DNA from 4 places in the Salinicola sp. DM10 genome. Region 1 is predicted to be linked to each of the others. Evidence: predicted binding sites of a transcription regulator. Region 1 holds the regulator's gene; each other region holds the start of a gene.
The links. The regulator PhoB, encoded in region 1, activates phosphate uptake and scavenging genes when phosphate is short. The targets are predictions, from matches to a motif close to TGTCATANNNNTGTCANA.

Region 1 (4,593 bases):
CACCTGGCGCGAGCTGTCGGTGATGCCCTGCATGGTGGAGACGACCTGATCCATCATCGCCCCGCCTTCGCTGGCGGTGCTGCGCGCCTGGCCGGCGAGGCCATTGGCCTGGCGCGCGTTCTCGGCGTTCTGACGCACGGTCTGGGTCAACTGCTCCATGCTCGAGGCGGTCTCGCCGATCGAGGCGGCCTGCTGATCGGTACGTGCCGCCAGGTCCTGGTTGCCGCTGTGAATCTGCCCCACGCCCACGGTGATGGTGGTGGAGGCCTGACGCACGCCGCCCAGGGCCTCGGCCAGATGCACGCGCATACCCTCGATGGCGTGCAGCAGGCTATGGCGGTCATTGGGCTTGAGCGTCAGCGCCCGGGTCAGGTCGCCCTCGGCGATGCCCTGCACCGCGTTACGCGCGTGACGTGGGTCGCCGCCCAGATCACCCAGCACGCTGCGGATGATCCACGCCATCACCAGGGTGATCGCGATACCGATCGTGCCGGCGATCAGGCTCATCTTGAGCACCCCCATCCAGAACGCGTGCTGGATGTCGCTGACATAGACGTTGGCGGCGAGATACCAGTCCCAGGCGGGGACATGGCGCACGTAGTTGATGCGCGAGACGTCCTCGCCGTCGGCGTTGGTCGAGGTGTATTCCAGGGTGCCGTCGTCGGGCGAGTCGGCCAGCGCTTTCAGCTCGCGATAGAAGTAGACGCCGTTGTCGTCACGGAAGTTGCTCATGTCGGTGCCGATCGCCCGCTTGGGGTGATAGACGAGGTGAATCTTGCCGTTGAAGGCGTAGACATAGCTGCCGTCGAGATCGAGCGCCGACAGATTGCGCCGGGCGAAGTCCTGCGCCGCTTCGACGCTGAACTCACCCTGGGCGGCGCGATCGGCGTAGCGCTGTACCAGCGTCTGGGCGCTGGCGACGAAGCTCTTGAGACTCTGGACCCGCTCGGCCATCAGGGTGTCGCGCTTTTCCAGGGCCATCCAGCCCACCAGCACCAGCATGCCGAACCACATCAATCCCACCGTGATCCAGAGTTTTTGCCGCATCGTCATCGCGAAAGCCGTCCTTATCCGAGGTATCTGCCGATTCATATAGAGGAATGTATTACTAGTCCGCTCACTTTATCGGCAGCACCTACTTAAGATTTAGATAACAATCCGCTGCGCATCGCGCCGTTGCCATGAAAGCGTGCGCGACGGACCCGGTGCGATAAAAAGGGGCGATGGAAAAGGGTCGATGAAAAAGGGCCGCTCAATCGTGGGCTGATGGAGAGTGGATCGAATGCTGAGAGTAAGAGCCAGAGGCCAGCGAGAGCCAGGGGACAGCTAGCGTAGGGCAGCCGTGCGTGAGAAGGCGGAAAGAGCCGGGCGGCGCGGTGCCGCCCGCGGCGTTCATGGCTGCGCCGAGATCGCCGGCGTGTCGTCTTCGTCGTTTGTGATCAGACGCGTGGCGGGGAAGACACAGCGGAAGCGGGCGCCCATGCCGGGTCGGCTGACGATCTCCAACTGAGCATCGTGGCGCAGCAGCACGTGCTTGACGATGGCCAGCCCCAGGCCGGTACCGCCGGTGGCGGCGCTGCGCCCCTTGTCGACGCGGTAGAAGCGCTCGGTCAGGCGCGGGATGTGCACAGGGTCGAAGCCCTCGCCGTCGTCCTCCACCTCGATCGCGGCGCCATCGTGCCAGGGCTTCCAGCGCAGCGTGATACGGCTGCCTTCGGGGGTGTAGCGCACGGCGTTGAAGACCAGGTTGGAGACCGCGCTGCGAATCTCCTTGGTGTTGCCGAGCAGGCGATGAGGCTCGTCGACCTGCAGCGCGATCTGCTGGTGCCCCGCGCTCAGCCCGCGGGCGTCGTCGACGATGCTCTCGAGCAGGGCGCGCACATCGATGGCGTCGCGGTCGTCATTGGGGCTGTCGATCTCCAGGCGTGACAGCAGCAGCAGATCCTCGACCAGGTTCTGCATCCGCATGGTCTGCGCCTGCATCTGCGAGAAACCGCGCTGCCAGCGGGTCGGCAGCTGATCGGCGTGGTCGGCGTAGGTCTCCAGATAGCCCGCCAGCACGGTCAGCGGGGTGCGCAGCTCGTGGGAGACATTGGCGACGAAGTCGCGGCGCATCATCTCCAACTGGTGCAGCCGGGTCACGTCGCGCACCATCAGCAGGCGCTCGTCGTCGCCGAACAGGGTGATATGGAACTGCAGGGTGTGCGCGGCGTCGATCGGCGAGGGTATCAGTAGCGGCTCGCGGTAGTCGCGGGCCTCGAAGTAGTCGATGAAGCGCGGATCGCGCAGCAGGTTGGTGATCGGCTGGCCGCGGTCGTGGTCGGGCTGCAGGCCGAGCATGTCGGAGGCGGCGCTGTTCCACCACTCCAGGTCGCCGCGCGGATCGAGCATCACCACGCTGTCGCGCATCGCCTCGCAGGAGTCCTGGATGCGCCGCAGGATATCGCGCAGCCGTTGCTGCATCTGGCTCTGCGCTTTCTGGTAGGTGTAGAGGCGGTCGAACAGATCGCCCCAGACGCCGGTACCGGGCGGCGGCGCCTCGCGCGGATGGCGCAGCAGCCACACATAGAGCAGGCGCACATGGCGTAGATGCAGGAAGACATAGAGCCCGAGGCCCGCGGCCAGCCCCCAGCCGAGGCCGGCAAACAGCGCGCCGAACAGCTCGCCCAGCAGCGTACCCATCGCGCCGAGCCCGAACAGCATGTAGCCAAGGCGCCACAGTTCGTTGATCCAGTAGCGCACGCTGCGACTTACTCCCTGATCGAAAAGCGGTAACCGGTGCCGCGCACCGTCTGGATCAGATGCTGGTGCTTCTCGCCCAGCGACTTGCGTAGCCGGCGGATATGCACGTCGACGGTGCGTTCCTCGACGTAGACGTTGCCACCCCAGACCTGATCGAGCAACTGGCTACGCGTGTAGGCGCGCTCCTGATGGGTCATGAAGAACTGCAGCAGGCGGTACTCGGTGGGGCCGATCTCCAGCGCGCTGCCGTGGGAGGTGACGCGATGGCTGGCGGGGTCGAGCTTGAGCCCCTCGACCTCGACCGCCTCCTCGATGCCCGGTGGCGTGGCCCGGCGCAGCACGGCCTTGAGCCGGGCCACCAGCTCGCGCGGCGAGAACGGCTTGGTGATGTAGTCGTCGGCGCCTGCTTCGAGCCCCTGGACCTTGTTGTCCTCCTCGCCCTTGGCGGTGAGCAGGATGATCGGCATCTCGGCGGTGGCCTCCTCGCGCTTGAGGCGGCGCGCCAGCTCGATCCCGCTGGTGCCCGGCATCATCCAGTCGAGCAGCATCAGGTCCGGCTTGTGGTCCAGCGCCATGGCGTGGGCGCTCTGGGCGTTGTCCGCCTCCAGCACGCGGTAGTCGGCCATCTCCAGCGCCACCGCGATCATTTCGCGGATGGAGGGCTCGTCGTCAACGATGAGTACGGTCTTGGAGCTCATGACAGGCCTCGAGTGAGCCGCCGGAGGAGGCGCGCGTGCAGCGAACAACCTTCCGGCCGTGACAGAACGGTGACGATTACAGCGTGAAAATATGACAAATACGTGACATCGATGTCATCCCTCACATCTCGCATCGAGACCATCGACCCTGGCGGCGACCGCTGGGGGCGCGAAGAGGCGATCGATGAGGGCAGCGGCTCATATCACCGGCCACAGGCTCAGCACCACCCCGGCGAACAGTAAAAGCCCCGACCAGAAGTTGTTGAGAAAGGCCTGGAAGCAGGGGCCGCGCTCGCGCCCACGGATCAGCCACTGCTGATAGACGAAGGTCGCCGCCATCGCCGCCAGCCCCAGCCAGAAGAACCCGCCCAGCGCCAGGCGTGCCCCGATCCCGGCCAGCAGGCCCAGCGTGGCCAGCTGCAGCAGACCGATGATCAGCTTGTCGGCGCGGCCGAACAGGCGCGCGGTGGATTTGACCCCGATCTTGATGTCGTCGTCGCGATCGACCATGGCGTACTGGGTGTCGTAGGCCACGGTCCAGGCCAGGTTGGCCAGCAGCAGCAGCCAAGCCTCCAGCGGCACGCTGCGACTCACCGCCATGAACGCCATCGGGATGCTCCACGAGAACGCCAGCCCCAGCACTACCTGGGGCAGGTGGGTGTAGCGCTTCATGAACGGATAGAGCGCGGCCAGCGCCACGCCGACGAAGGAGAGCAGCACCGTGGGCAGATTGGTGAAGCAGACCAGCACGAAGGCCGCCGCGACCAGCACCGCGAACAGGGTCTTGGCCTCGCGCTCGCGGATACGCCCGGTGGCCAGCGGGCGCTCCTTGGTGCGCTTGACGTGGCCGTCGATCTTGCGGTCGGCGTAGTCGTTGACCACGCAGCCGGCGGCGCGCATCAGATAGACGCCGAGCACGAAGATGATCAGGTTGGCGCGGTCCGGCAGGCCGTCGGCGGCGAGCCACAGCGCCCATAGCGTGGGCCACATCAGCAGCCAGGTGCCGATCGGCTTGTCGAGCCGGGTCAGGCGCAGGAAGTCGGGGATTCGCGCCAGGCCGCGGGGGCGTGGCGTGGGGTCGGCGGCGGACATCGAATTCTCCAGAACGGCGAGCGGGACGCGACTGGCTGGACCTTACACCACAACCCCGCCG
Region 2 (4,593 bases), on a different contig from region 1:
GACTCCGGAATGGCGACCGTGGCATCCTGCACGTTGGCGTCAGGATCGGCCGGCCAGTTGCCCGGGTGCTGGATGTTGATGAACAGCGAGGTCTTGTCCGGCGTGGCGAAGATACCGGTCACTTCGCAGCCGTTGGGACCGACGGCGAAGCGCTTGAGCTGGGCCTGGTCGGCGGCATCGATCACCGCCTTGTCCCCCGGGCCGCGGCTGACGTTGCCCGGCACCACCGCCAGCACCTGGTCGTTGGTGTAGTCGGTGACACCCTCGTAGCCGTTGTCGGTCTCGATCCACAGAATGCCGCGGCCATCGCCGCGATCGTCGTACCACAGGCCATCGGGGCTGGCGAACTGGTTGAGCTCGGTGAGCCCCGAGAAGTTGTCGGGATCATTCTCGGCGGCGCCGAACACGAACACTTCCCACTCGAAGTTGGTGCCAGCCGGCGACGGCTCGCGCCAGCGAATGACCTGGCCGCCCTCGTTGTCGGGCCGCGGGTTGGCGGCGTTGACCGGGGCCGTGGCGTAGCCCACGCCGAGCGCCTCGATGTCGCTGCCCCCGTTGGTGTAGGTGGCGGCGGTGCCCTCGGCGGTGCGCTTGGAGTTGTTGGTGAGAGTCATGTAGACCTCGCCCGAGGAGGGGTCGACGGTGCCCCACTCGGGGCGGTCCATCGGCGTCGCGCCCATGAAGTCGGCGGCGTCACAGGTGTTGATGATGACCCCGGCGAGATCGCGCTCGTTGGCCAGATTGAGCGCCTGCCACAGCGGCCGCCCGTTCTGGGTGGTGGCGTCCGGGGTCAGCGGCAGCCAGTCGCCGCTGCCATCGGCGTTGAAGCGCGCCACGTAGAGAGTGCCCTCATCGAGGTACTTGGAGCCGATCGCCAGGCGGTCGTAGTCCTGGCCCGGGCGATTGGCGTCCTGGGGGTCCCACTTGGCCTTGGAGACGAACTTGTAGATGTACTCGTTGCGCGAATCGTGGCCGGAGTAGAACACCACCGGCTCGCCCTCGATCACCTTGCCCGGCCAGCAGCCCTCGTGGCGGAAGCGGCCGATATGGGTGCGCTTGAGCGCGGCAGCCTCGGTGCCCACGCTGGCGGTGTTGCCGTAGGGGTCGATCTCCACCACGTAGCCGAAGGTGCGCGGCTCGTTGCGGTAGTCGCCGGCGGCGGAAGCCGCGCTCGGCGTGGCATTGAAGCGTGCGAATTCACCGTTGGTGCCGCCCTGGGCGGTCTCCCAGCCGTAGCGCCCGCGGCCCTCGGGCAGGCCCAGGCGCTCGTCGTCAGGATAACGGTCGCTCGACTTGGTGAAGACCTCGGGCCAGTTCTCCTCACAGGTGAGGTAGGTGCCCCAGGGGGTGTAGCCGTTGGCGCAGTTGTTGTTGGTGCCGCGGGTGCGGGTGCCGTTGGTGGAGTAGGCGGTGACCACGTAGTCGCTGCCGCGCACCGGGCCGGCGAGTTCGATCGGCGTGGCCGAGGTGATACGACGGTTGTAGCGCGAGCCGCGCTCTTCACGCCACTGGCCGTTGGCATCGAGCATCAGCTTGACCAGGGTCACGCCGTGGGCGTTGATCTCGGTGCGCACCTCGTCGGCCGGGCGCGCGCCTTTATCGGCATTGGTCGGGCCACCCTGAGGCGCCCACAGCGCACCCTGGTCGATGTATTCGTTGTTGAGCGCCATGATGAATTCGCGCGAGGCGCTCTCTTCGCTCAGCGCGAAGTTGTGCATGCCGTCGTGGTTCATGCCCACGCTGGCCGCCTGGTAGTCGGGCGTCACGCGCAGATCGGCCGACCAGGCGCCGACGCTGTTGTCGAGCGGCGTCCCCCAGGGGATCACCACCTGGGCGACATAGCCTTCGGGCACCACCACCCCATTGGTGCGCGAACCGCGAATCGAGGCGAACGCCAGCGCCAGCGGCGTGGCTTCTGAAGAGCCGCCGCCGGCGCTGCCGTTGTCGTTGCTATCGTCGCTGCTGCAACCGGCCAGACCGAAGCCCCCGAGCAGGCCCATGGCGGCCAGCCCGGCGCCCCCCTGCATGATGCCGCGACGCGAGACACGGCGGGAGAGTACCGACGAGAACGGCTCGTTGGTGCTCTGGTTGAGAACGCGATGATCCTCGATTTCCTTGCTCATGGGGTGTCCCCTCTCTGTGAGTGATCCACTAATGACGGTCGACTGATGCCATGGCGCCCGAGCCGGCGATGCGCGCCGCCGGCCACTTGGCGTCCCGGTGAATGCGGTCACCGGGCTGCGTTACCCGGAGGCAACTTAGAGCAGCAACGTGACAACCCCATGACGACTTGGCGGCAGCGCCGCGCCCGCTCCACGGTCACGAAACCGTCATCTCCCAGTCATTAGGATGCCGAGTCCGGCGGCGGCGAAGACCGTGCGCCGCGTTGGATCATTCGCGGGAGCCCCATGACCGATCCCCTCTCTATCAATGCTCCGGCCATCGACGCCCCGGCCATCAATGCCCCAGCCATTGAAGCTCAGGCCACCGGTGGCCGGCGACCCGACCCGGCCCGCCGCCGCTTGATCGGCGCCCTACTGGGCGCGGGGCTCGGTGCCGGTGTGGGTGGCGTGCTGAGCGGCTGCGCCACGCCGCTGACAGGCGCCGCGCGCGCCTCGACACCCGGACGCCAGGTCGAGCTGCTCTATCTCGCCGATACCCTGGAGTGTCTCGGACCCACGCGCATCGTCGCCCCCGCCACCTATCTCGGCCCGGCGGAGCTGCTCGGGGCCGCCCCCTGGGCCACCGCGGACGGCGTGACCACGCTGGCCGGCAGCGCTGGCGCCGCATGGGCCGACCTCTATACCCCACACCGCGCCGCGCGGCGCCATACCGCCGGCTATGGCGGCCTGGCCGCCCAGCTCGCGCGGCTGCGGCGTGAACTCGGCGCCGAGCGCACCCTGACGCTGGAGAACGGCCAGTGCTGGAGCGGCAGCGGCCTGGGGCATCTCGCCAACGGCAGCGCCGGCGTCGCCGCCAGCCGTCTGCTCGCCAGCGATGCCCGGGTCAGCAGCGACGAGCGCGTGCTCTGGCCGCAGCGTGCCCCGGCGCTCTACCGCGACTACGCGCGCCCGGTGCTGGGCAATCTGGCCGCGCCGCCCGCCGGCGTCAGCGCGGCGACCCGCTTCGAGCGCGACGGCGTACGGGTGGCGGTGGTCGGCGCCAGCGACCCCAACGCCCTGGATGAAACCCGCCCGCTCGATCGGTGGTACCAGGCTCTGGCCGAGAGCGTGGCCAAGGCCGCCGAAGGCGCCGATCTGGTGGTGCTATTGGCCGATACCGGCAGCGCCACCGCACGCTGGCTGGCCGGACGCCTGCCGCGGGTCGATCTGGTGCTGGCCGCCCGCGGTCAGGATTTCTGGCCCGCGCTGATCGCGGTGGACAACCCCCACGGCGCCCCGGTGCCGCTGTGTCTGCCCGGCAGCCACGCCAGCGGCTTCTTCCATCTCAGTTGCCGCAGCACCCGGAGCGGCTGGCAGATCGACGCCGAGTTCCAGCGCAACGACGTCACCCCGGACGCCGCGGCTGGCGAGCTGCAGGCGCGCTTCGACGCCCTGCGCGCGCCCTACGCCGGCTGGCTCGACCGCCCGCTGGGCAGTGCCCCCGGCTGGCTGTGGCGCCGCGACAGCGTCGGTGGCAGCTGGGACGGCCTGATCGCCGCCGCCCTCAGCGCGGATAGCGACGCCACCCGCGCGCTGCTCCCGGGGCTGCGCCACGATACCCTGCTGGCCCCCGACGAAACGATCACCCGCGATCATCTGTGGCGCCTGAGCGGCGGCCATCCGGCGCGGGTCGTCGATCTCACGCCGGACCCCGGCGCGCTGAAGCGCCTGCTCGAACGCGCGCTGGACAGCAGTCTGGGCCTGCCGCTGATTCTCAATGACAGCCGCGACCTGCCACGCCTCTCGGCGACCCGTTGGGGTCTCGACTACGGCGCCGCCGCGGGAGAACGTGCGCATCTCGACGCGCTGCCAGCGGGGCTCACCTGGCGCAGCTTCAGCGCCCGCCCCCAGGCCGGCGGCGAACCGCTGTGGCAGCGCCTGGAGCGCTATCTCGGCGACCACGGCGGCACGCCGCCGGCTCCCACGCCGCCGAGCGTCGAGGCGCGCTACGTCGAGGGCCATCCCGGCTGGCATCCGCAGGCGCGCCTGAGCGTATGACGCCCCCGGCCTGGCTGAGTGTCACTACCCGGTGGCTGGCGCTGTGTCTGCTGGCGTGGCTGGCGGCACAGGCGCTGAGCGGCATGGCGCGTCTGCTGGCCCCCGCGGCCCCCGTCGCGGCATCGACATCCTTCATTCTCGACCCCGCCGCGCTGCCACCGCTGCCCGCCGCCTGGCAGCCGCAGGCCACCATGGCGGACCGACGCATCCCGCTCACCGACCTGCCCTACCAGGTGGTCGGCCGGGCGCTGAGCCAGGGCGCGAACTCGCTGGTGGTGCTGGCGACCCCGGACGGCCAGCGCGCGCTGATGCCGGGGGATCGCATCGCCCCGGGCATCAGCCTGGCGCGTATCGATAGCGAAGGCGTGGTGCTCTCGCGCGGCGGGCGCCTGGAGCGCCTGGCCTGGCCCGAGCCTGACGCCCCGCCACGCGG
Region 3 (4,593 bases), on a different contig from region 1:
ATGGGGAAGTCGACAGAACAAAAAGCGAAAAGAGCCCAGGGTAGGGGATCGGAATTTATCTGAAGAGTTGATGGAGCGAGGCGATGCCTATGTCTCAAAAGCGCAGGTGATGACGCCATCGGAGCAGCTTGCCTACCGAGTCATAGAAGAGAAATATCGAGATCGGTTTTTTGTGTTCGCGCAGATGCGCGTTGTGGATGTGATACAACCTAATACGGCATTGCATCCGAAGAACTCCAAAGAATATAACGCTTTGTTTAGACAACTCTCTCAATGGCACTTCGACTTTGTGCTGTGCTATCGGGAAGATTTCCGGGTATGTTGCGCTATCGAGTTAGATGACCCGAGTCACCAGCAGAAAGCAAGGCAGAAGCGGGATAGGATACTGAACCAAGCCTGTGAGGCGGCCGGAGTGAGATTGGAAAGAATGATGCTTAATTATGATAGGAAATTGGTGGAGAGAGTTAATGAAAAGTAAAGAAAGTGAAGTGAGTGAACGTCTGTGTATAAATTGCAGGTTAGAAAGGACGGAAAAAATTGTGGAGGAAGGGAAAAAGCTGAAAAATTGTATGTTTTGGGTGTGTTCAGTTTTGCCCATCTTAGTTGGTATTGCATTTTTTCTTCTTCCAATGCTTGATTGTGTGCATAGCTATTGGTTCTTTAAAAAGGTGCCTGCAGCAATATCAAGCCTGGATATCTCTATTCTTGTAGGGGTTCTGGGTATCCTAGGCTTTTTTATGAGCAAAGAGGTTCTTGTTTCTAGGATAAAAATAATAATTCTTATGGTGGTGTTCTTTGTGGAGTCAGTGTGTGCTCTTGTTGGCCTAGTGTTTTCGGTTGCGCTAGCTGTAGATGCGAAAGCATCAAAAACGGACATCGCTATCTCGCTTTTTTTTACGGGCTGGTACAGTGTTTGTGTGATTGGTATGGCTATATGCGCATATAGCATAATAAAAGCCGGATTGTGGTACAAGTTCGATACGTCTATAGAAGATCTTAGGAAAAACTTGTAGCGCTAAGGGCTGGGGTGAAAAACCTCTTAATCTTGAGGTGTGACTATTGACTGGGTTTGGTTGCAAGGCTTTTTCTTTCGGTTTCTTTGTCTGGCTGCGTTTAAATAAGCTGAAGGTAAGAATATCTTTGTTGCTTTTATAGTGTGAGTCTTGTTGTGTAATTGGCTTGCCAGTCGTGTTAACGCATTTAGACGCTTACTGGCTTTTTGAAATACAGTTAGTGGGTGTTTTTTCTAACGCAAACAATTTTTGCCATCCTTGGGCTAGAATTCGAAATCGGTTGACCACATTGTGTCCACCGCCACTGTTCAGAACAAGCTGTAGTCGGCCCATTGGCGTCGCCAAGCGCTTGAATTCGAGGGAAACCAGCCAAAACAAGCCGGAATCCCTCGCGTTCAAAATCCCTCATTAGAAACCGCATGCCTACGCCTGATTTGATCATCGCTGACCTCGTTGGCGTGAGGGCGACACTGGGCGTCTTCCCCCGTTGGTAGATGTTCATTTCTGTACATTGATCGCAAGCGTGTTCCCAAACCACGCCCCGCGCCTGCCCGTCGGCGACACCAACCTCGCAGCTTCCACTCTTGCGGATCATAACCCTGAAAGCCAGACCTTTCCTGCTTTCCGGCTGGCGTCACGAGCGCCATTAGACTAAAGCCTAGCAGCTTATATGACAGAAATATGACAGTTTGCGCGTCCGTTCGCTTTCGAAAGTGAACATCGTGCTCGCCTGCCTGTCGGCGAGTCGGCCGGTGGGGTATCGGCACTCATTCCGTGTTCACGAGGTAATCATGCTAGGCATCTTCAAGGCGGGTGGCGCGGCGGCGCGGCTGCCCGAGGCGCGTATCGATCCGGTCTATCGGCGGCTGCGCTGGCAGATCTTCGCTGGGATCTTCTTCGGCTATGCGGGCTACTATCTGGTGCGCAAGAACTTCACCCTGGCGATTCCGCATCTGGTGGAGCAGGGCTACTCGCGTGGTGATCTGGGCGTGGCGCTGGCCGGTGTCTCGGTGGCCTACGGTATCTCGAAGTTTCTGATGGGCGCGGTCTCCGACCGCTCCAACCCGCGTATCTTCCTGCCGACCGGGCTGCTGCTCTCGGCGCTGATCATGTTCCTGTTCGGCTTTACCGACTGGGCCACTTCCAGCGTGGCGATCATGTTCGTGCTGCTGTTCCTCAACGGTTGGGTGCAGGGCATGGGCTGGCCGCCCTGTGGCCGTACCATGGTGCACTGGTGGTCGCAGAAGGAGCGCGGGCGCATCGTCTCGACCTGGAACATCGCCCATAACGTCGGCGGTGGGCTGATCGGGCCGCTCTTCATTCTGGGCATGGCCTGGTACAACGACTGGCACTCGGCGTTCTACGTGCCCGCCGCGGTGGCGGTGGGCGTGGCAGTGTTCGCCTTCCTGACCATGCGCGACACGCCCCAGACCTGCGGGCTGCCGCCGATCGAGGCATACAAGAACGACTACCCGGAGGGCTACGACGACTCCCACGAGAAGGAGTTCTCCACCCGCGAGATATTCGTCGAGCACGTGCTCAAGAACCGGCTGCTGTGGTACATCGCGCTGGCCAACGTCTTCGTCTACCTGCTGCGCTACGGCGTGCTCGACTGGGCGCCCACCTATCTGCAGGAGGTGAAGGGCTTCACCGTCGATAAATCCTCCTGGGCCTACTTCCTCTACGAGTGGGCGGGCATCCCCGGCACGCTGCTGTGCGGCTGGCTTTCCGATCGGTTGTTCAAGGGCAACCGCGCGGCGACCGGGATCACCTTCATGGTGCTGGTGACGCTGTTCACCGCGCTCTACTGGCTGACACCGCCGGGACACGCCATGCTCGACATGTTCAGCCTGATCGCCATCGGCTTTCTGATCTATGGCCCGGTGATGTTGATCGGTCTGCATGCGCTCGAGCTGGTGCCCAAGAAGGCGGCCGGCACCGCGGCGGGATTCACCGGCCTGTTCGGCTATCTGGGTGGCTCGGTCGCCGCCAGTGCGCTGGTGGGCTACACCGTGGATGCCTACGGCTGGGATGGCGGCTTCGCGCTGCTGATCGGTGCCTGTGTGCTGGCCATCGTGCTACTGGCGATGACGTCGCGCCATGCCGCGCGCTGATCGCCCTCTAAGTTATTGACGACCAAGCTCTCGACGAGCGAGAACTAGACCACCAGCGCCCCGATTGCCTCGCAGTCGGGGCGCTGGCGTCTCTGGCGAATCGATAGCCGCTTCAGAAGCACTAAGCTGTACAGAATAAAATTTCTGTACAAGACTTGTGCCATTAAGCGGCGCGGGAATTGGCCGCGTTCTGGCTGCAACGCCTGGGAGGCGACGATGACATTTCAGGAATTGGTAACACTTGCCCGGCAGGGCGGTATCGAGGAGCTCCATGTCGAAAAGCTCGAGGGCGATCTCTTCCTCTATCGAGCGGTGACTGCGGCGGGCAGCGAGGTGATTCAAAACGAATCGGGCGGGGTGCTGCGGCCCGCCTCGCTGCAGGATGCGCGCAAGCGGCTGCGCCATGCCGGGGGTTTCGATGGCGTGCCTCTGTATCTGGTCCAGCAGTCGCCGTACGACGAGATGATCGGTCTGGAAGGCGAGCAGGAGGCGCACAAGGCCCCTATGTCGCTGCATACCGGTACCTGAGGGCAAGAGGCGCCGGGGCACGCGACGATGGTCGGGCGCGTGCCTGGCCATTCGAACGTTTTGCCGACGCAAAAAAGCCCGAGGCGTTGGCATCGGGCGGAAAGATCGCTCAGAGAAGCGACCATGAACGCGGTGGGGGCGGGCCGTTCTTGCCGCTCGCCATGGGATCGTGATGGCATGAATCATGCGCCAAGATGGCGCGATTTGCACTATTTAGCGCATTCTAATGTTGAATGTTTTTTTCTTCCTCCGCGATAGGGCAGGCGTATCGACCCGGTGTCGTGTGAGCCACCCGCCAATAAGCGTGGGGCAAGACGCAAAGCAGGGTGGTGGGTAGAGGCGCTGAAATGGGGTAATGAAAAGCCCGCGGCGCGCTGATCTCCCTGATGGGGGAAGGCGGCCGCGGGCGGTATAGCATTATGAACCGCTTCGAGTGCACTTGTCTGCGCACTTCCGTTCATGGTCGTCTGTGTCTGTCATGAATCGAACGCAGACCGGCTCACGTGCGCTGATCGGGGTGCGATTCACAACGGCAGTCTACGCCGGTTTTTCACGCTGCAGCACGGGAAAATTGTAACGAGCCGTTGATTGTTAAGTATAATTAGCATCAGGGCTGAAAAGTTCCTAGCTTTCCTGTTCGAACCCGCGGTGGCGCCAGCGCTTGTAAACGAACCTCGACTGTTCAGCGCCATCCGCGACACTATCTGTCTCTCCCCTTTGTTCCCCCCCCCCTTTATTGCCCCGCTTTGTCTCCCCCGCTCGGTAGCGGGTCGCTCAGGGGTTGCGGGGTCTCCCTTGCGGCCCGATCGGTGTCTCCAGCGCTAGCTTGATCGCTTTGTCGCGATCGTAGCCTCGGTCGACCAGGGTCTTGACTCGGCTTTTCAGGGTGCCCAGTGGCATGCCCGCTTGGGCGGCCAGGCTTGCCAGGCTCCCCGGTT
Region 4 (4,593 bases), on a different contig from region 1:
ACCGCCAGCAGCAGGGCCAGGCCCATGGCGCCCGCCGCCACCAGCAGGCTGAACAGCGCGGTGACGCCGAAGGCGTGCCAGTAGCCCGGAGAGGCGAGCACATGCTGAAAGTTGGCGAGCCCGACGAAGCGCTCACCGAGGCCGAAGGCATCCTGTACGTAGAACGCCTGACGCACCGACTCGGCGGCGGGCCAGAAGAAGAAGATGGCAACCACCGCGAGCTGGGGCGCCAGCAGCAGCCAGGGAGTGACGGAGTGACGTTCGAAAGTGGTCATCTTGATCGGCACAGCGGGCGGCTTGCGCCGCCCGCTTTCAGGGACTCGACAGGAGAGAGAGGCATATCAGGCGCTTAGGGAAGCGCTGCAGAAATCGGCGAGCGAGATGAAGCGCAAGGCGCATGGAACACAGAACACGAGACATAACATGGGGTTAGGCGAGTGTTCGACCGGGCTGGCGCCCCAGTACCACGCAACGCAGCGATTCGTTGGGGACGCCGAGTCCGCGCAGACATTTATGCAGTGGTTCCCTAGTTCGAGACGCTGCGCTCGAATTGCTCGAGCTCCGCATTGCCACGCTTGGCCGCCTCGGTCAGCGCCTGGGCGGCGGGCTCGCTGCCGTTGAACGCTTTCTCCAGCTGTTCGGCGATGATGTTACGGATCTGCGGCATGTTGCCCAGACGCAGGCCGCGGCCGTTGTCATCCGGCGTGCCCCGGGTCAGCTGGTCGATCGCCACGCTGGCGCCCGGCGTCTTGGTGTAGAAGCCCTCATCTTTCAACTGCTGATAGGCGGCAGTGGTGATCGGCACATAGCCGGTGAAGCTGGCCCAGTCGGCCTGTACCGCCGGCGAGGAGAGGAAGTTGAGGAACTCGGCCACGCCTTTGTAGACCTTGTCCGACTGGCCCTGCATGACCCACAGCGAGGCGCCGCCGATGATCGAGTTGCGGGGCTGGCTCACCGCTTCGGCGTCATAGGGCAGCGGGGCGATGCCGAAGGTGAACTTGCCCTTGGCGGCTTCCTGGATACCCGCACGCGAGGCGGAGGAGGTAGTCAGCATGGCGCAGCGGCCCGACTGGAAGCGCTTGGTGCCGTTGTCGGCACGGCCGCCATACTCGAAGGCGTGGCTCTTCTGCCACTCGGCCAGATCCTGGATATGCCCCACCGTGGCCGGCTGCTTGTCGAACACCAGGCGGGCGTCGGTGCCATTGAAACCGTTGGCCTGGGTGGCGAAGGGCACATCGTTGATCGCGCTGAAGTTCTCCAGCTGGGTCCAGCTCGGCCAGGCGGTGGTCAGGCCGCACTCGGCGGCGCCGCTCTCGACCAGCTTGTGGGCGTCCTTGCCGACCTCGGCCCAGGTCTTGGGCGGCGTCTCGATGCCGGCCTTGGCGAAGGCGTCCTTGTTGTAATAGAGCACCGGGGTGGAGGAGTTGAACGGCATCGACAGCATGTGGCCGTCGCGCGAGGTGTAGTAGCTCTTCACCGCCGGCAGGAAGGCGTCGGGATCGAACGCCGTGCCGGTGTCCTGCATCAGCTGGTAGACCGGGTAGATCGCGCCCTTGGCGTTCATCATCGTCGCCGTGCCGACCTCGAACACTTGGGTGATCGCCGGTGCCTGACCGGCGCGGAAGGCGGCGATGGTTGCGGTCAGGTTATCGCTGTAGCTGCCCTTGTAGACGGGCTTGACCACATAGTCGCTCTGGGAGGCGTTGAACTCCTCGGCGATGGCGTTGACCTTTTCGCCGAGTACGCCCTCCATGGCGTGCCACCAGGTGATGGTGGTGGCCGCCTGGGCCGAGGTGGAGAGAGAGAGCGCGGTGACAGCGACGAATGGCAGTAGAGAGGTGAGGCGCACGATGACATCTCCTGACAGGGCGTTACAGGGTGTGGTGCGTACCCTAGGACGACACGATGTCAGGAGCGTGGCATTCGGATGTCACTTGAATGACAGCGCTTTGACCAAGCGATGACGTGGCGATGACGGCAGGGCGCTGCGCACGCCCTGGCGTCATTACTTAGGTTGGGGACTCGATAGCCTCCGGCGTGCGTTCGATCACCCGCTCGAAGGTGCGCAGGCGTTTGACGATCGACAGCAGCTCGATGATGGTCGACCAGGCGTTGACCAGATACTGGAAGGAGTCGCGCACCTGGCCGAAGACGTTGAGGATCTGCTGCAGCAGGCCCAGGGTCAGCTTGCCGGCGACGATCGAGGGCGCCAGCACGATGAAGGCGAAGACCACGTCCGCCTGCAGGTAGAAGATGCGCGCGATATTGAAGTAGGCGTAGTGCCAGTAGAGCCGGAAGTAGTTGCGCCGCACCGCCTGAAAAAGCTCCGCCACCGTGGCCGGGCGGGCGCGCTCGGCGGCGTCTTCGCCGTAGACCAGCTCCTTGCGGTAGGCCGCCTCCACGCGCTGGTTGCGAAACTCCAGCCCCGGCAGCTTGACCCCTGCCAGTGCCAGGAACAGGGTGCCGAACAGCGACCAGGCGACCGCCGACCACACCAGCGCGTTGGAGACGTGCCCCACCAGCGGCAACTCGGTGATGTGCTGGGACATCGTCACCAGCAGCGGCAGGAAGGCGATCAGCGTCAGCACCGACTTGAGCAGACTCACCCCCAGCCCCTCCAGCGTGGTGGAGAAACGCATGGTGTCCTCCTGCACGCGCTGGGCGGCCCCCTCCACATGGCGCAGGCGCGGCCAGTGGTGCATGTAGTAGTCGTTCATCGCCCAGCGCCAGCGGAAGATGTAGTGGCTGACGAAGAACAGGTTGAACACCCCCACCGTGACCGCGACGAAGGCGATACCGGCGAAGGCGAGCATTTCACGGTAGAGATCCGCCGCGCTCACCGCGCCGTCACCGCCCAGCGCCCGCTGCACCATGTCCCAGAACGGCCCGTACCAGGCATTGACCGCGACGCTGGTCTGGACCGAGAAGTAGGTCAGAAAGACGATCAGCGCGCTGCCGAGAATCGACCAGCGCTGCCAGCGGTGCGGGCTTAAGCGGAACCAGGCGGCGGCGAAGAGCGCCGTGCACAGGGCGTAGTAGAGGTAGAACCAGAGAAAAGACGGCGCCCAGAAGCGCGAGACGTCGATCGGCAGCTCGGCGCCGGGGGCGAGCGGGGGCAGGCCGATGACGGCACCCCAGGCGTTGGCGGTGGTGTCCCAAAGAACCAGGCACAGCAGGGACCAGACGAGTGCGCTGAGCGAGAGCAGCGCGGGTCGAGGAAAGAAGGATCGAAACACGGTGACATCCTGAGCGGCGAAGATCGGGCCCGGGATCGCGGCCCCTTTCCATCGACCCTGCTCTACGCGTTACGTTCCCTTACACCGGTATGCTTCTGGTGCGAGGCACCGTACGAAACGTCGGCACACGGCGGTCGTTTGCGTACAGCGCCTCGGCGTTTGCGGCGACACGCGCCAGCGAAAACGCGTCTCAGGTGATGTCGACCTGGTAGCGGAAAGTCTCGGCATTGCCCAGCGTGCGGCGAAACTCCAGCGGGGTGCCGTCGTAACCCAGCGCCAGGCGTTCGATGTTCACCACCGGTGCGCCCTGGGCGATCTCCAGCGCCTTGGCGGTAGGGGCATCGGCCGTCTCCACGGTGAGCGTCTCACGCGCCGAGGCCACCAACTGACCGCACTGGCTCTCATAGAAGGGGTAGAGCAGGTTCTCGAATGCTTCCGGGTCCACCGACATCAGCCCGGCGAAGCGCGCCGCCGGCAGCCAGATCTCCTCCCGCGAGACGTTGCTGCCGCCGATCTGGCGCAACCGTTCGAGCTTGATCACCTCGCTGCCCGGGGGGAGCTCCAGGGCGAGGGCCACGCTTTCCGAGGCCTGGGTACGCGTTCGGCTCAGAATCCGGCTGGTGGGCACCTGACGCTCACCGAGCGCATCCACCTGACGGAAGAAGCGAAACAGGGAGCCCTGGAAGTTGGGGCGCCGGATGAAGGTGCCGCGCCCCTGACTGCGCTCCATCAGGCCGTCCTGGACCAGGGTGTCCACGGCCTTGCGCAAGGTGCCCACTGCGACGCCGTACTGCTTGGTCAGCTCCGCTTCGGTGGGGATGGCGATGCCGGGGGCCCACTCCCCGGAGGCGATGCGCGAGAGCATATCGTCGCGCAGGCGTTGATAGAGCGGCAGACGTTCGTCGGTCTGCAGGCTCGACGTTCTCATCACGATAGGTTCCCTGCCTGTTATTGATTTCAATGTATCACCTTTAGTCGTAGGTAAAGAAAACTGCGACTAAAAGCGTGTATGCTGCCGATTGCTCTATTCATATAGATGAATAGATGAGTCGAAGCGGTCAGGCTATGGCCGATTGCACAGGCTTATATCATGTGATTCAAGGATTCTATGATGCATTCTACTGCTAAAGTCGTAACGGGCGTGGATACCCACGCTCACATCTTCCAGCGCGATCTGCCGCTGGTGGAGGGCCGGCGCTACAGCCCGGACTACGACGCCAAGGTGGAAACGTATCTGGCACATCTGGACCGCTGTGGCCTCTCCCACGGGGTGCTGGTGCAGCCGAGCTTCCTCGGTACCGACAACGACTATCTGGTGGCGGCGCTGCGCCGCTATCCCGAGCGGCTGCGCGGCACC

Region 2: the regulator PhoB is predicted to act here: its motif matches at 2,271-2,288, upstream of J0A90_RS07265 (PhoX family phosphatase).
Region 3: the regulator PhoB is predicted to act here: its motif matches at 1,683-1,700, upstream of glpT (glycerol-3-phosphate transporter).
Region 4: the regulator PhoB is predicted to act here: its motif matches at 1,927-1,944, upstream of ugpB (sn-glycerol-3-phosphate ABC transporter substrate-binding protein UgpB).

Annotation. Positions count from the first base shown of each region.
Region 1 is NZ_JAFLEN020000003.1:422,773-427,365, forward strand. Features, by position in the region: gene J0A90_RS13485 (methyl-accepting chemotaxis protein) at 1-1,053, opposite strand, end outside; gene phoR (phosphate regulon sensor histidine kinase PhoR) at 1,393-2,742, opposite strand; gene phoB (phosphate regulon transcriptional regulator PhoB) at 2,751-3,440, opposite strand; gene ubiA (4-hydroxybenzoate octaprenyltransferase) at 3,639-4,532, opposite strand.
Region 2 is NZ_JAFLEN020000001.1:1,637,347-1,641,939, forward strand. Features, by position in the region: gene J0A90_RS07265 (PhoX family phosphatase) at 1-2,123, opposite strand, end outside; gene J0A90_RS07270 (hypothetical protein) at 2,409-4,160, shown strand; gene J0A90_RS07275 (hypothetical protein) at 4,157-4,593, shown strand, end outside.
Region 3 is NZ_JAFLEN020000001.1:1,171,444-1,176,036, reverse strand. Features, by position in the region: gene J0A90_RS05190 (DUF2726 domain-containing protein) at 1-478, shown strand, start outside; gene J0A90_RS05185 (hypothetical protein) at 468-1,013, shown strand; gene glpT (glycerol-3-phosphate transporter) at 1,805-3,127, shown strand; gene J0A90_RS05175 (DUF6482 family protein) at 3,344-3,655, shown strand.
Region 4 is NZ_JAFLEN020000006.1:49,000-53,592, forward strand. Features, by position in the region: gene ugpA (sn-glycerol-3-phosphate ABC transporter permease UgpA) at 1-275, opposite strand, end outside; gene ugpB (sn-glycerol-3-phosphate ABC transporter substrate-binding protein UgpB) at 527-1,849, opposite strand; gene sbmA (peptide antibiotic transporter SbmA) at 2,010-3,236, opposite strand; gene J0A90_RS16800 (GntR family transcriptional regulator) at 3,427-4,164, opposite strand; gene J0A90_RS16805 (amidohydrolase) at 4,348-4,593, shown strand, end outside.